Linked DNA regions of Spirulina subsalsa PCC 9445. The main gene of each other region encodes a partner of the protein of the gene in region 3 in a complex. Links are inferred from orthologs where the notes say so. Each region holds a gene or a part of one and is shown on either strand. Other genes may lie near its edges.

Region 1 (3,095 bases), 2.3 Mb from region 3 along the record:
AGTCTAGACCGAGGCAGAATTAGCCCTATACACTCTCTTACAACCTCGATCCAGCCTGACCGGACAATTTTCCGATTATTTTCACCGCAAGAATGGTTCTTGAGCTAATTGTCCTAAATCTACAGACTCTAGGAATTCTTGCCAAGAAGCAGCCAATTCCTGATCATTGGGGGCATTTTGCCGTTTTTGAACCAATCCAGCCAGGGCTTCATGCCAGATGCCTGCTTCCGCAAAGCGTGTTAGATCAGCATTTCCACCCGGACTCAGGAGTTGTTGAGCAAGGGGATCACTTTCATCTAAACGTTGTACCCAACCATCCACAAACACATCACCCGTCGGGTCATTCGCATTACAAGTCAGGAACACATACCAATGATAATTTTCCCCCGTTTTAAGAGCATAGCGTTCTTCTTCCGGCAAACTCATGCTCATAATCCCCGCTTGGTTGGGGTTGTCTAGGGTCACAGAATACACCGTATTTTCATAGCGGTCATTGAGGACAAAGGTTACAGATTCAGCGCGAGTTTCCGGCATATACCAGAAAAATGTGGGATGACTAGACAGGGTTAAAGGCAAAGCCTGTCCGGGAGTTAAGGCTTTTAAGGTCTTCTGACCGGATTCTTGAACTGTGCATCCCCGAGTCCCACCATCGGCGGCACTGCGCGGCGCCCCCCGATCCGGCGGACGAAACTCCATCGCGTGACCGACAGACATTCCTGCGAAACTCAGGGCTGCGGTCAGGAAGGTGGCGATACCAAGTCTAGAATAGGATTTCATGATGTTCTTTCCCATAAACGTCTCCCTCTATTGATTGTACAATTAAGTCTTTAAAGATACTGTGAACAAATGGCTGATCTTTTGTAAAGTGATCCAACTACTTCTAGTTTAACTTGTTTTCAGAGAAATCACTTTTTTTCCCTGCTCCCCCAGACATATCTCCGGCTTAGGATTCTCTCTAGCCCGGCAAAGCTAATGCTTGATCCAAGGATTAATAAGAACTTCCCAGAGAAAAATCCACCAGATTTGATTGATTAATTCTCTTTACACTTTCACCTTCTTAAAATTCTTTTCCGGAAGTTTTTTCTCACCCATTGGGGTGAAATCTGGAGCGGTATTACATGGCCAACAAAAAGCGGGTAGTGAAGCTACCCGCTTTTTGTTGGGGATGTCGTCCGGGTTGAGCCACTGTCTTCAGGCTCAACTTAGAGGATGAAACCTAACGGTCAACTGATCCCATAATTACATCGATACTACCCAAAATTGCCATAATATCGGCAACTTTTACCCCTTTTAAGAGTTGGGGCAGGATTTGTAAATTATTAAAATCCGGTGGACGAACTTTAAAGCGCCAGGGGAAGACATTATCATTGCCGACAATAAACACCCCTAGTTCACCTTTACCACTTTCTAGGCGGACATAGTGTTCTCCTGCGGGAATCTTAAAGGTGGGGGCGACTTTTTTGGCGATGTACTGATAATCAAAGCCGTTAAACTCGGACTTCTTACCTTCCATTAAGCGCTTGGCTTCCAGATTCTCGTAGGGGCCGCCCGGAATCCCTTGACAAGCTTGGCGAACAATCTTAAGGGACTCGCGCATTTCCCGAATGCGCACAAGATACCGGGCGAAACAATCCCCTCCGGTTTCCCACTGCACCTCCCAATCCAATTCGTCATAGCATTCGTAGTGATCCACTTTGCGCAGATCCCACTTTACGCCAGATCCCCGTAACATGGGGCCGGATAATCCCCAGTTAATGGCATCTTCGCGGCTAATAGTGCCGACTCCTTCCACCCGACGGCGGAAAATAGGGTTATTGGTGATTAATTTTTCATATTCATCGATTTTCGGGGCGAAGTAGTCGCAAAAGTCGAGGCATTTGTCAATCCACCCGTAGGGCAGATCCACGGATACCCCACCTACCCGGAAATAGTTGTTATTAATCAAGCGAGAGCCAGAAGCCGCTTCCCAGAGGTCATAAATGAGTTCTCGTTCTCGGAAGATATAAAAGAAGGGGGTTTGCGCCCCTACGTCTGCCAAGAAGGGCCCTAACCAGAGTAAATGGTTAGCAATGCGGTTCAGTTCTAACATGATGACGCGGATATATTGGGCGCGTTTGGGCACTTCAATATCCGCTAACTGTTCCGGTGCATTGACGGTAATGGCTTCATTAAACATCCCGGCGGCGTAGTCCCAACGACTGACGTAGGGAACATACATCACGGTAGTCCGGTTTTCGGCGATTTTTTCCATCCCTCGGTGGAGGTAGCCGATCACGGGTTCACAATCAATCACGTCTTCCCCATCGAGGGTGACGATCAGACGTAAAACGCCGTGCATCGAGGGATGGTGTGGCCCCATGTTTAACACCATGGGTTCGGTTCTAGTTTCTATTTGTGCCATAGATTCGGCAGTGTCCCTCTTATCTGCTGGTTGCTCGAAGACTCGAAAACGCGGTGATAAATCTTCAACGCTTGAGTCGATTGGTTATTGCACATCATCATTGATTATAGGGGACAGTGTAGGCTGAACACTGAATCTGAGGTTGGATTTGCTGGTTTAAGGGGGAGTCGGGATCTTCGACAGACTGTAAAACTATTCGACTATACAACAAAATATTAATTTTTTTTAAAGTTTGGTAATAATTGAGAACCTTGGGTCACAATCTAGGTCAAATAAGGATTAGCTTACACTGGTCATCATGGACTTTCTCTCTAACACGGTTGTTTTATCGCGGATGCAGTTTGCCTTGACCGCTATTTTTCATATGCTGTGGCCTGTATTAACCACAGGTTTGGGGATTTATCTTGTGATTATCGAAGGTCTTTGGTTAAAGACCAAGAACAAAGACTATTATCACCATGCTCGTTTTTGGGTGAAACTCTATGTTCTGAACTTTGGGATTGGTGTTGCGAGTGGGATTCCCATGGGGTTTCAGTTTGGCACCAATTGGGCGCCGTTGTCTGAGGCGATTGGTAATTTTTTCGGGAGTATTATTGGCTTTGAGGCTTCTTGGGCGTTTATGCTAGAGGCGGCCTTTTTGGGAATTATGGTCTTTGGTTGGGAACGAGTTAATCCGATTATTCACTACATCGCG
Region 2 (3,271 bases), 2.5 Mb from region 3 along the record:
TCTACCTCAGTCGTTGTGGCCTTCCGTTCCGGGATAAAGTCACGACGGGCGAGAATAATAGCCCCCACCATCGCCATTAACAACAACACCGAAGCCAACTCAAACGGCAAGAGAAAATCACTAAAGAAATGCTTCCCAATTTGGATAATCGTACTACTAGCATTGACCACCGTAGTATCCACCGCCCAAGGAGTCGCCAACACCATCGTACTGAGCAACGCCAATAAACCCACACAAACCAACGCCGTCGCCCCTTGACGAATCCAACGATTGCGCACAGGTTTAAACTCTTCCTTCTTGTTCACCAACATAATGGCAAACAAAATCAACACATTGACCGCCCCCACATAAATCAAAATTTGGGCAGCCGCCACAAAATCAGCATTCAACAGGATATATAACCCCGAAATGCTCATAAATACACCACCCAGCAAAAACGCCGAGTAGACAATCTGATTGAGGAGGACAACCCCCAACGCTGCCCCTAGCATCATCACAGCCAAGATGCCAAAGGAAACAATCTGAACACCTTCCGCTAAATTCACGCCTTTCTGTTCTCCTTCCTGCTGTTAATACTCATGTTCGTTCATCGCGGCTCAAGCCTCACCTAGTCCGAAGACCCCGCCTTCATAGCTTCCATAATTTCTTCCGGACGTTGACCTGCCCGTTGGGAACCGGGGGGTAAATCATGGGGGTCATCCACCCCTTTAGGCAAATAGGCAAACTCTCGCAACGGTGTCACCATGGGGTCATCTGTCACCTTGTAAGGTAAACGACCCAAAGCGACGTTATCATAATTCAACTCGTGACGGTCAAAAGAGGCTAACTCGTACTCCTCCGTCATGGATAAACAATTCGTGGGGCAATATTCAACACAATTCCCACAGAAGATACAAACGCCAAAATCAATACTATAGTGATTGAGTTTTTTCTTCTTGGTTTCCTTATTAAATTCCCAATCCACCACCGGGAGGTTAATTGGGCAAACCCGCACACAAACCTCACAAGCAATACATTTGTCAAACTCAAAATGAATGCGGCCGCGATACCGTTCTGAGGGGATGAGTTTCTCGTAAGGGTACTGTACCGTCACCGGACGGCGCTGCATATGGTCAAAGGTGACAGATAGCCCTTGACCGATATATTTAGCCGCTTGTACGGTTTCTTTGGCATAGTCGCCCACTTGTTTGAGGAACTTAAACATAATTAGCCTCTGTATTTTGCAAATTTTAAGGACTTATGCCTCATTTTAGCCCCCGAAGGCGATGGGGAAAGCCAGTTTCAGGCCGGCCGTTAGGAGTAAATTCACTAAGGCCACGGGGAGTAAAAACTTCCAGCCCAGGTTTAAGAGTTGGTCAATACGGACGCGGGGCAGTGTCCAACGGAGTAAAACGGCGATAAAGACCAGAAAATAAGCCTTGAGAACCGTCATAATGATGCCCAAGGAGGCCGTCACCACTTGTAACCAAGGGGTTGTTTCACTAATGCCTAACCAGCCGGCGAGGGAGTCTAGGGGAATGGGGAATTCCCAACCGCCGAGGTACAGAATAGAGACAATCAGGGCGGATAACACGAGGTTAATATAAGACCCTACATAGAAGAGGGCGAAGCGCATTCCGGCGTATTCCGTTTGATACCCGGCGACTAATTCCTCTTCGGCTTCTGGTAAGTCAAAGGGTAAGCGTTCACATTCGGCGAGGGCTGCAATCCAGAAAATTAGGAAACCGACGGGTTGCCGCCAGACATTCCAGCCTAAAATCCCGTAGCCGGACTGTTGCTGCACGATGTCAATGGTGCTTAAGCTGTTGGACATCATGGCGACGGCTAAGACGGCCAAGGCGAGGGGGATTTCATAACTAATGGATTGGGCGGCGGCGCGCAATCCCCCTAAGAGGGAGTATTTATTGTTGGAGGCATAGCCCGACATTAACAAGCCGATGGGGGCAATACTGGAGAGGGAAATCCAGAGAAAAATCCCTACGTTGAGGTCGGTAATCAGGAGGTTTTGTCCAAACGGCACAATGAGGAAGGACAAAATCACGGGGATTACGACCAAGACGGGACCCAAGGTGAACAGCCAACTGTCGGCTTGGGCGGGAACAATATCTTCTTTGAAGACCAGTTTCAGACCGTCGGCAACGGGTTGTAGTACGCCGAGGGGTCCGGCATATTCTGGACCAATACGTTGCTGGGCGGCGGCGGAAATTTTCCGTTCTAGCCAGACGCTCACGAGGACTCCAACCACTGCCCCAATGACCATTAATATCATGGGCAGGGGGAGCCAGAAGACTTTGGCAATTTCTGGGGGAATTCCCAGTTGTTGGAGGGATTGTATAAAACTTCCTTGTAGGTCAATTCCTGAATTCATCGATTTTGAGTCACTTTAAGGGCATTGTGGGCTGGGTAAGGGGGGATATGATGCCTAAACCAGCCAAAACAGGTTATTTCAGTTTGTTATCAGCGAATCAGTCTTTAGTATATCGTTCAATGTTTCCCTCTCTGGTGGGGGGAGGGGAGAAAATCTACTTATGGGGGGATTCGGAAACATTTTAAGGTTGCCTATTACCTATTACCTCTCCCCTGCTCCCCTGCCCCCGACTCTCGGACTTATTCAGCAAGCCCTACTAAGTCCCTATTCTCTCTTGCCTAGTCCCCATCCCGTTGTGGGTGGGATAGTTGACTTTCTGTCCACTGGGGAAAAAAGAGTTCTCAACAGAGGATAGACTTAAAAAGTCAATGGCTGCCCGGGTTTCTGGAGAGCCTATTGTAAAAAATTCCCATTCTAAACTGCAACTCTCAGTGAGGTTTAAATCCTATGAATAATGCACTACGCAATGGTTCTGCTTCTTTGGACTATTCAAGGTTACAAGGGTTGAGTGAACTGTGGCCAATTTTGGTGGAAAATTATGGTGAAATTATTGCCCTCCATGACCCCCACAGTAAACCGGAGGTGATTTTAACCTATGCCCAACTCTATGAAAAAATTAAGCAGTTTGCGGCGGGGCTGCAAGGGTTGGGGGTGAAACCCCATGATAAGGTGGCTTTGTTTGCGGATAATAGTCCCCGGTGGTTTATTGCGGATCAGGGGATTCTGTTGGTGGGGGCGGCTGATGCGGTGCGCTCGTCTCAGGCGGAACGGCAAGAGTTACTGTACATTTTTGAGCATAGTGATAGCACCAGTTTGGTGGTGCAAGATTTAGCCACTTTACGGAAGTTACAGCCGGACTTGGCGGATTTGCCTGTGCAGTTTGTGGTTTTGTTGTCCGATGAA
Region 3 (7,857 bases):
TTTAGCCAGTGATGCTATTCAGTTTATTCTGCGTAAACCGACAGGAGAAGTGATTGCTTCTTACCCAGAGGATGAGACTTTAGTAGCACTGGATGAGGGAGAAATCATTACCTTAGATTCGGGACTTTCTCAGTGGTTAACGAAAGAATCCTTACCCATTATGACACGGAATTCCCGGTCGTTTTATTTCAAAACGATGCAAATCGGGGAAGATATTCCTTGGACGTTGTTTACCTTTGTGCCAGCACGCAGTTATATAGATGTGCTGCAATACCAGTATGTGGTAAGTTTGGGTGTACTGTTGGGCATTTTTGCGATCGCCCTGCTCAGTTCTACCCTCGTTAGTCGCACCCTCGTTAATCCCCTCAGTCATCTGGCCACTGAAACCTCAAACCTGCCCGATAAACTGGCCTCAGACCAAAATTTCAGCCTGCCGGATAGTCCTGTAGTAGAAATTGCCTCCTTGGTGACAAACTTCCAAGATATGGCCGACAAACTCGCCCAACAGTTTCAAGATTTACGTCAAGTGAATAAGGCATTAGGGGAACAAAAAGAAGAACTGAGTATCACCCTAACCAACCTCCAAAACACTCAAGCGCAACTCGTTCAATCGGAAAAAATGGCGGCTTTGGGGCAATTAGTCGCCGGGATTGCCCACGAAATTAATACTCCCCTCGGGGCGATTCGTTCCTCCATTGAAAACATTGATGATTTTTTGAAACGTCACCTCTTAGATATACCTCAATTTTTCCAAAATTTGAGTCCAGATCATCAACAACAGTTTTTACTACTCCTTGAACGAACCAATCAACAACCCTTTGCTATTACCAGCAAAGAAAAACGGAAAATCCGTCGTCAACTGATGGCACAACTAGAAGAGCATAATATTCCCAACAGTGATAGTATTGCCGATACCTTAGTGGACATTGGGATTTACGATAATATCGAATCCTTGATCAAGATGTTACAAGATCCTAAACAAGATCATCTCTTAGAAATGTCCTATCAAATTTCTAGCTTACAACGTAGCACCCAAACCATTGTTACGGCTACAGAACGGGCGGCTAAAGTAGTCTTTGCCCTCAAAACCTATGCCCGCCATGACTATAAAGGGGAACTGTTGAAAGCCAATATTATTGAAGGTTTAGATACCGTTCTGACTCTGTATCATAATCAGTTAAAACATGGGGTAGAAGTGGTGCAGAAATACGAAGAAATCCCCGAGATTCTCTGCTATCCTGATGAACTGAATCAAGTTTGGACTAACCTGATTCACAACGCCCTGCAAGCTATGGAGTATAAGGGAATCCTGACGTTGGAGGTGGGAGTGCGCGATCGCCATATTCAAGTCAACATTACCGACAATGGCAAAGGCATCCCCCCAGAAATCCAAGACAAAATCTTCCAACCCTTTTTTACCACCAAATCCTCCGGAGAAGGGAGTGGATTAGGCTTAGATATTGTTAAAAAGATCATAGACAAACACCAAGGGATGATTAACGTCACATCAGTTCCGGGGAACACCACATTTCAGGTGATGATTCCCCTAGATCAAGGAGAATAATCCTATGCCTAAACCTGTAATCCTCTGCATTGATGATGATCACACTATTGTAGATAGTTTAAGGATTCAACTCAAGAAGTCACTCAATCAGGATTACTTCATCGAAACGGCTGAATCCGGGACAGAAGCCCTTGAAGTAGTCACAGAATTACTGGAGGATCAACATATCATTCCCCTCGTCATTTGTGACTACACCATGCCCGATATTACCGGGGATAAACTCCTGCATAAAATTCATAACTTATCCCCCCGGACTCGCAAAATTATGTTAACAGGTCAGGCTAATTTAGAAGGAGTTGCCTATGCGATTCAATATGCTAATTTATATCGCTATATGTCCAAACCTTGGGAAACTGCCGACCTCATTCTGACCGTTCAAGAAGCCCTCAATCGTTACTGGCAAGATGAAAAGCTGATTCAGCAAAACCAACAACTGACTAAAATGAATCAGACCTTAGAAAAACTCAACACTGAACAAGCTTATTTAATCCAAAAACTACAAGAAAAAGAGAAAATATTAACCACAACCCAAGTCCAACTGATTCAACAAGAAAAAATGTCCAGTCTGGGGCAATTAGTTGCCGGAGTTGCCCATGAAATTAATAATCCCGTTGCCAGCATTACTGGCAACCTGTTTTATATCAAAAACTATTGTTCTGATTTACTTGCTCTTTTTAAACTTTATCAAAACAATTACCCACAACCCATTCCTGAAATTCAGGATTACATGGAAGAAATTGATTTAGAGTATATTCTCCAAGATTTGCCAGAACTGATTCATTCTATGCAGCAGGGGGCGAAACTACTAGAACATATTAGCTCTTCTATGCGAATCTTCTCTCGTTCAGATTATAAACAACAAAAAATTAAATTTGATATCAATAAAGGGTTAGAAAGTACCCTATCTATTTTAAAAAATCGCATTAAAGGCACTCCAAAGCGCCCAGAGATTATTATTACTCAAAACCTTTCAGAAAAAGCGAGTATTACTTGTTTTCCTAGTCAAATTAACCAAGTATTTATGAACTTACTCGCCAATGCCATTGATGCCTTTGACGAACGCCATCAAAACAGGGAATCCGATGCCATCCCCACCACCCCAGACGAAATCCTGATCACGACCACCTTACATCCCGACACAAATCAACTAGAAATCCGGATTAAAGACAATGCTGGGGGAATGCCTGAAGAAGTACAGAAAAAAGCGTTAGAATATTTATTCACCACCAAGCCTTTAGGCAAAGGAACAGGGATTGGCTTGTCAATCGTCAAACAAATTATTGAGGATAATCATAATGGACATCTGGATTTTGTTTCTTCCCTAGGGGAAGGAACAGAGTTTATTATCACCTTACCCATTCATGCTGACATCTAGGAGTATTCCAAATTATGACTAAACCTATTATTTTGTGTGTTGATGATGAGGCAGTTGTTTTAAATAGTTTGAAAATTCAACTCAGAAATGCTTTTCAAGACACTTATTTATACGAAATGGCAGAAAGTGCCAATGAAGCTTTAGAAATTATTGAAGAATATCGCAGTGAAGGAGCAGATGTGATTGTTATTGTTTCTGATTGGTTGATGCCCGGCATTAAAGGGGATGAATTTTTGATTCAAGTTCACCAAAAATATCCGAAAGTGGTTAAAATTCTCTTGACGGGTCAAGCGGATCAAAGTGCCATTGAACGCGCCCGAGAAGAAGCTGAACTACATTCCTATCTTGCTAAACCTTGGAATAGTGATGATCTGATTTATGCCATTCAGTCTGGACTCTCGACTCGTGATAATTGAACGACACAATTACGCCCTGAATTCTTGGCTTTATACAACGCTAAATCTGCTTGTTTGAATAGTTCCCGAATGTCTAAATCTTGAGGGGAAGTTGTAGCGACTCCAATACTCACCGTAATCTGGATAAAACTACACTGTATTGGAATTTTTTCTTGGGCGATGATCTCACAAATAGTTTTAGCCCGATAGGTCGCGTCTTGTAGGCTAGTTTGTGGGAGTAAAAGGGCAAATTCTTCCCCCCCTAATCTCCCTAGAATGTCATGAGGTGTGGCTTGAGATTTGAGCAAATGTGCAACAGATTGTAAGACTAAATCTCCAATATCATGACCAAATGTATCATTAACTTTTTTGAAAAAGTCAATGTCTAGTAATAGTAGAGCGACATCATGGGTAATAGCATTGTTCACTTCTTCACGCCCCCGTTGAAAAAAATAGCGACGGTTATAAAGTCCGGTTAATTCGTCCGTCATCGCCAGTCGAGATAATTGGTCTTCTAGGTGTTTGTGTTGAGTAATATCAATTAAGGTAATAAATATCGAAAGAGTTCCATCAAAGTTAATTAACGTACCGGATATATTTGCCCAAAAAATCTCTCCTTTTGAGTTAAATAATTGGGTTTCAAAATCTTGAATAAAACCTTGTTTTTTTAACGCTTTAAGAATAATATTTCGATCATCTGGTTGAACATAAAAATCTTCAGTTAGATAACCAATTGCCTGATTTCGTCTAACTTTAAAAATTCGAGATGCTTTAGGATTAAGATAGGCAATTTCGCCCGTTTCAAATTGAGAAATCACAATAGGGAAAGGAGAGCTTTCAACTAAGAAACGATATCTTTTTTCTAAAGCCCGTAAACTATTTTCGGTCTGCATTCGTTCCGCTACTTCCTGTCGAATGCGATGATTGAGTTGATAAAAGCGTAAGGCAATCCAAGATACAAACCCTAAAATGCTCGAAATAGTGATGAAGATGAAATAAACCCAGGTGAGGTTAGGTTGAGGATAGCGCTCATAGATAAATCCGGCTAGTGAACTATAGCGCGTGGCAAATCCGAGATCATGATAGATTTGCAGAATATAGTTCCAGCGTCCGGGGTTCATATAGCCGATTTCTACGACATCGGATAAAATGAGGCGCTTGCTGGCTTCTGCTTCATATCTCAGATGCGCCCGACTGTGGCGGGGACTATATTCTGTATAGATTAGCTCAATCATTTCCTCCGGGTGTTCGAGGGCATAAGCCCAGCCTTTTAAGGAAGCATCAAGGAAGGCTTTCACTCGTTGAGGATGGCGTTTAATTTGAGCTTCGGTCGTGAATAAAGTATCGCCATAAAAATCAATTCCTCCCGCCCGAGGATTAAAAATAATGTGGGGGATATTCACTTGCTCTAAAAAAAAAGGCTCGTCGGTTGAGTAACCGGACATGGCATCGACACGGCCATTAATTAAAGAAAGGGGAGTAAAACTATGGGGAACTTGAATGAATTGGTCTAATGCAATCCCTTCGGATTTTAAATAGGCGATGAGTTCGACAGCATGATCTCGTATCATCACTCGTTTGCCGATGAGATCATGAATATGATCTAAGTTGGGTTGGCGACGGGCAATGATAACGGAGGGGGAATGTTGGTAAATAGCGGCGAGAGCGACGACGGGATAGCCTTGATTGCGTAGAAGGACTAAATCAGAACCAGCAATACCGAATTCTGCCTCACCGTTAAGGACTACTTCAACGGGGGGGGTATTTTCGGGCATTTCCTGCATTTGAACATCTAATCCCGCTTGTTCATAATAGCCTTGGGCTTTGGCGGCGTAGTATCCGGCAAACTGGAACTGGTGCCGCCATTTGAGTTGGAGGGTGACGGTTTCTAGGGGGGGAGGAGAGGGACTTTTCGCAAGGGTGGTGTGGGGACTCGAAGGGAAGCCGGGAAGCAGGCACAGGAGAACTGCTACCCCAAAGGCGATCGCACCGGATAAAAACAGAGCAAAGCGATGTTTCAGCACAATAACTGCGTGCAACTCAAAATCAAGGGGATGAGGAAAGCAAAATCAAGGGGAATGTTCTTCCATCATAGTGACTAAATTGGTGAATCATAACCCCCCCTCCTCTCCCTACCCCACAAAAAAGCACCCCCCTCTAGGAAGTGCTGAAAACATTAAGAATTGATTCCTTTTAATAAGCATCTTGTAACTCGTAGAAGTCCGGCGAAATATAATCCTTCCGCAACGGCCAACCGACCCAATCTTCCGGCATTAAGATTCGTTTCAGATTAGGATGTCCTTCAAAAACAATGCCATACATATCATAGGTTTCCCGCTCTTGCCAATCCGCCGCCTTCCAAATCCAATAAACCGAAGGCACTTTAGGATTATCCCGAGGCAAATACACCTTCACCCGCACCTCCTCCGGTTGGGTGACATTATCCCCCACTTTAATTAAATGGTAGAAACTGACCAACTCCTTACCAGGGCCGACATCATACCCCCCTTGACACTGCAAGTAATTAAAGCCATAGGCATATAAAGCCGTAGCAATCGGGATGAGAAACTCCGCATCCACCTTAATTAATTCCACCCCTAAATGATCCTTTTCGAGGGCTTCATGGTCAAAACCATTTTCCGTTAACCACTGAGAAACCGGACCCGCTTCTACAATGGCAGTTGTTTCAACTTGATTTTCTTCTTCAGCCACGATTGACTTCCTCTTTAGATTCTGCAAAACCCGGCGCGACAGGCATTCCGTACCCTTCCGTTAACACCTTCGGGGGAGCTTGACGAGTACCAGATTGGAGATATTCTCCCGTTAAAATCGGTTCAACCGCCACCATATTATGAGTCGTGCTGTAGTAGCGATTCGTTTGAGATTGAACTCTCGCCCGTTCCTGAATCGACTCATTAGCCACCTTTTTGCGCAATTTAACAATCGCGTCCATAATCGCTTCAGGACGAGGAGGACAACCGGGAATATATAAATCCACCGGGATTAACTTATCCACCCCTCGCACCGCACTAGGAGAGTCCATACTAAACATTCCCCCAGTAATAGTACAAGCCCCCATAGCAATCACATATTTGGGGTCAGGCATTTCCTCATAGAGTCGCACCAAAGCCGGAGCCATTTTCATGGTAATCGTTCCCGCCGTGATGATTAAATCCGCTTGTCTCGGACTGGAACGAGGAACAAGGCCAAAACGGTCAAAATCGAAACGAGAACCAATCATCGCCGCAAATTCGATGAAGCAGCAGGCCGTTCCGTATAACATCGGCCAGAGACTCGATAATCTCGCCCAATTATACAGATCATCCACCGTCGTTAGGATGACATTCTCCGATAAATCTTGAGTGACCGTTGTCCGAGCAATAGGATTGAGAATTTTTTCTTTTTGCTGCTGCTCCAAAAGTGCAGCATCCGTTGGGTTATCAGATTTCATGACCATTCCAGCGCTCCTTTTCGCCATGCGTAGACCAGAGCTACTACTAAAATTCCAATAAAAATTAAAGCCTCTACAAAGGCTAGTAGCCCTAATTGATTAAAAGCAACCGCCCAGGGGTAGAGAAAGACCGTTTCCACGTCGAAGACAACGAAGACAAGGGCGAACATATAGTACCGGATATTAAATTGAATCCACGCACCCCCCAAAGGTTCCATCCCAGATTCATAGGTGGTGCGTCGTTCGGGCCCTCCGGTTGGCGGGCGGAGCAGCTTAGAAGCTGTCAGCGCCAAAATGGGGACGGAACTGGCTATGAGCAAAAATCCTAGAAAATATTCGTAACCGCTTAAGTGAAACACTACTGATTTCCCCGTTGCTGATTGCTGAAACTATTGGCTCAGTGTCTGAACACTTTGTTCATTATAGGGGAAGGAACGACCAAAAATAATGGGACACAAGCCCCGCCCTTATAGGGCGGTTCAGTCTGGGTTGTGCGATAAGTTGTGAGTTTGTCCTACTTCATTATTGGCTGGTTGTTGGCTCGTTGTTGGCTCGTTGTTGGGCTTTAGCCCTAAACCAAAGGCGCTAAAGCGCAACTACGAACGAGGGAAACCCTATTTTAGATTTCGTCCCAACCGCCTAAACCCGAAGACATGACATAACTGGTAACTCCCGATTCAAAGAAATTGGCCTTAGTGTTGCCATCAGCTTTGGTGTCCGCGAATTTCTCTAGGTGGGTGTAGGGACTCTTAGTAAACTTGTCTTCCTTGTACAGGGGTTCTAGACCAATGGCACGGAGACGAATATTGGCTAAATATTTGGTGTATTGTTCCGTGCTGGCCTCGGTAATCCCTAGGATTTGGTTGCCGACGATGTGGTTAGTCCACTTGCACTCATGGCGAACAGCATTGTCGAACATCTCATAAATTTGTTCGACAGAGTGAGTAAACGTCGTCATGGCTTCGGGGACTAAACGCTGAAATAAGCGGACATGACTTAATTCGTCGCGGTTGATCATTTTAAAAATGTCAGCACTACCGGGCATCAACATTCGTGAGGCTAAATTGTAGAA

What was found. The genes of interacting proteins can lie anywhere in the genome.
Region 1: the proteins of SPI9445_RS0105580 (region 3) and SPI9445_RS0115815 are in contact, whole or in part, in a cryo-EM structure (PDB 6KHJ), measured with the Thermosynechococcus vestitus proteins. The link is inferred for Spirulina subsalsa PCC 9445 from one-to-one orthologs. Residues at the interface, in WP_011056552.1 of Thermosynechococcus vestitus: Leu46, Met47, Tyr48, Thr50, Ala51, Cys52, Phe54, Ile55, Glu56, Ala58, Ala59, Ile61, Gly62, Ser63, Arg64, Phe65, Asn76, Pro78, Thr89, Thr91, Lys93, Met94, Ala97, Leu101, Met123, Phe124, Ser126, Asp127, Ser128, Tyr129; in WP_011057128.1 of Thermosynechococcus vestitus: Pro17, His18, His19, Pro20, Ser21, Met22, Val25, Arg27, Met29, Thr31, Ile38, Asp39, Cys40, Glu41, Pro42, Val43, Ile44, Gly45, Tyr46, Leu47, His48, Arg49, Gly50, Met51, Lys53, Ile54, Asn57, Arg58, Pro65, Tyr66.
Region 2: the proteins of SPI9445_RS0105580 (region 3) and nuoH are in contact, whole or in part, in a crystal structure (PDB 6Y11), measured with the Thermus thermophilus proteins. The link is inferred for Spirulina subsalsa PCC 9445 from one-to-one orthologs. Residues at the interface, in WP_096411117.1 of Thermus thermophilus: Arg16, Glu17, Gly18, Leu24, Leu27, Val28, Trp30, Gly31, Arg32, Asn34, Ser35, Trp37, Thr54, Asp55, Ala56, Asp59, Ala61, Arg62, Phe63, Gly64, Glu66, Val67, Phe68, Arg69, Ala70, Ser71, Arg73, Gln74, Ala75, Asp76; in WP_096411122.1 of Thermus thermophilus: Arg36, Val44, Arg45, Met46, Gly47, Pro48, Asn49, Arg50, Val51, Leu57, Gln58, Ala61, Asp62, Ile64, Lys65, Ile67, Phe68, Lys69, Glu70, Ile72, Val74, Glu223, Ala224, Glu225, His233, Thr234, Glu235, Tyr236, Ser237, Trp241.

Annotation. Positions count from the first base shown.
Region 1 is NZ_JH980292.1:3,473,464-3,476,558, reverse strand. Bases 310-3,095 are described here. They hold SPI9445_RS0115815 (NAD(P)H-quinone oxidoreductase subunit H), read right to left. Parts: upstream 2,402-3,095; coding sequence 1,217-2,401; downstream 310-1,216. Other genes in these bases: SPI9445_RS0115810 (cytochrome ubiquinol oxidase subunit I), read left to right, coding at 2,700-3,095; SPI9445_RS25855 (DUF928 domain-containing protein), read right to left, coding at 310-777. Outside these bases: more of SPI9445_RS25855, read right to left, coding at 82-309.
Region 2 is NZ_JH980292.1:3,644,713-3,647,983, forward strand. What follows is about bases 310-3,271. They hold nuoH (NADH-quinone oxidoreductase subunit NuoH), read right to left. Parts: upstream 2,369-3,271; coding sequence 1,250-2,368; downstream 310-1,249. Other genes in these bases: SPI9445_RS0116620 (NADH-quinone oxidoreductase subunit J), read right to left, coding at 310-545; ndhI (NAD(P)H-quinone oxidoreductase subunit I), read right to left, coding at 608-1,204; SPI9445_RS0116640 (AMP-dependent synthetase/ligase), read left to right, coding at 2,816-3,271. Outside these bases: more of SPI9445_RS0116620, read right to left, coding at 1-309. UniProt on the Escherichia coli protein: NDH-1 shuttles electrons from NADH, via FMN and iron-sulfur (Fe-S) centers, to quinones in the respiratory chain. The immediate electron acceptor for the enzyme in this species is believed to be ubiquinone.
Region 3 is NZ_JH980292.1:1,171,818-1,179,674, reverse strand. What follows is about bases 4,913-7,857. They hold SPI9445_RS0105580 (NADH dehydrogenase subunit K), read right to left. Parts: upstream 6,786-7,857; coding sequence 6,039-6,785; downstream 4,913-6,038. Other genes in these bases: ndhC (photosynthetic/respiratory NAD(P)H-quinone oxidoreductase subunit C), read right to left, coding at 6,782-7,144; SPI9445_RS0105585 (NAD(P)H-quinone oxidoreductase subunit J), read right to left, coding at 5,528-6,046; SPI9445_RS0105590 (diguanylate cyclase), read right to left, coding at 4,913-5,358. Also shown: SPI9445_RS27365 (sensor histidine kinase), read left to right, coding at 1-1,564; SPI9445_RS0105600 (hybrid sensor histidine kinase/response regulator), read left to right, coding at 1,569-2,939; SPI9445_RS0105595 (response regulator), read left to right, coding at 2,954-3,355; more of SPI9445_RS0105590, read right to left, coding at 3,325-4,912. UniProt on the Escherichia coli protein: NDH-1 shuttles electrons from NADH, via FMN and iron-sulfur (Fe-S) centers, to quinones in the respiratory chain. The immediate electron acceptor for the enzyme in this species is ubiquinone.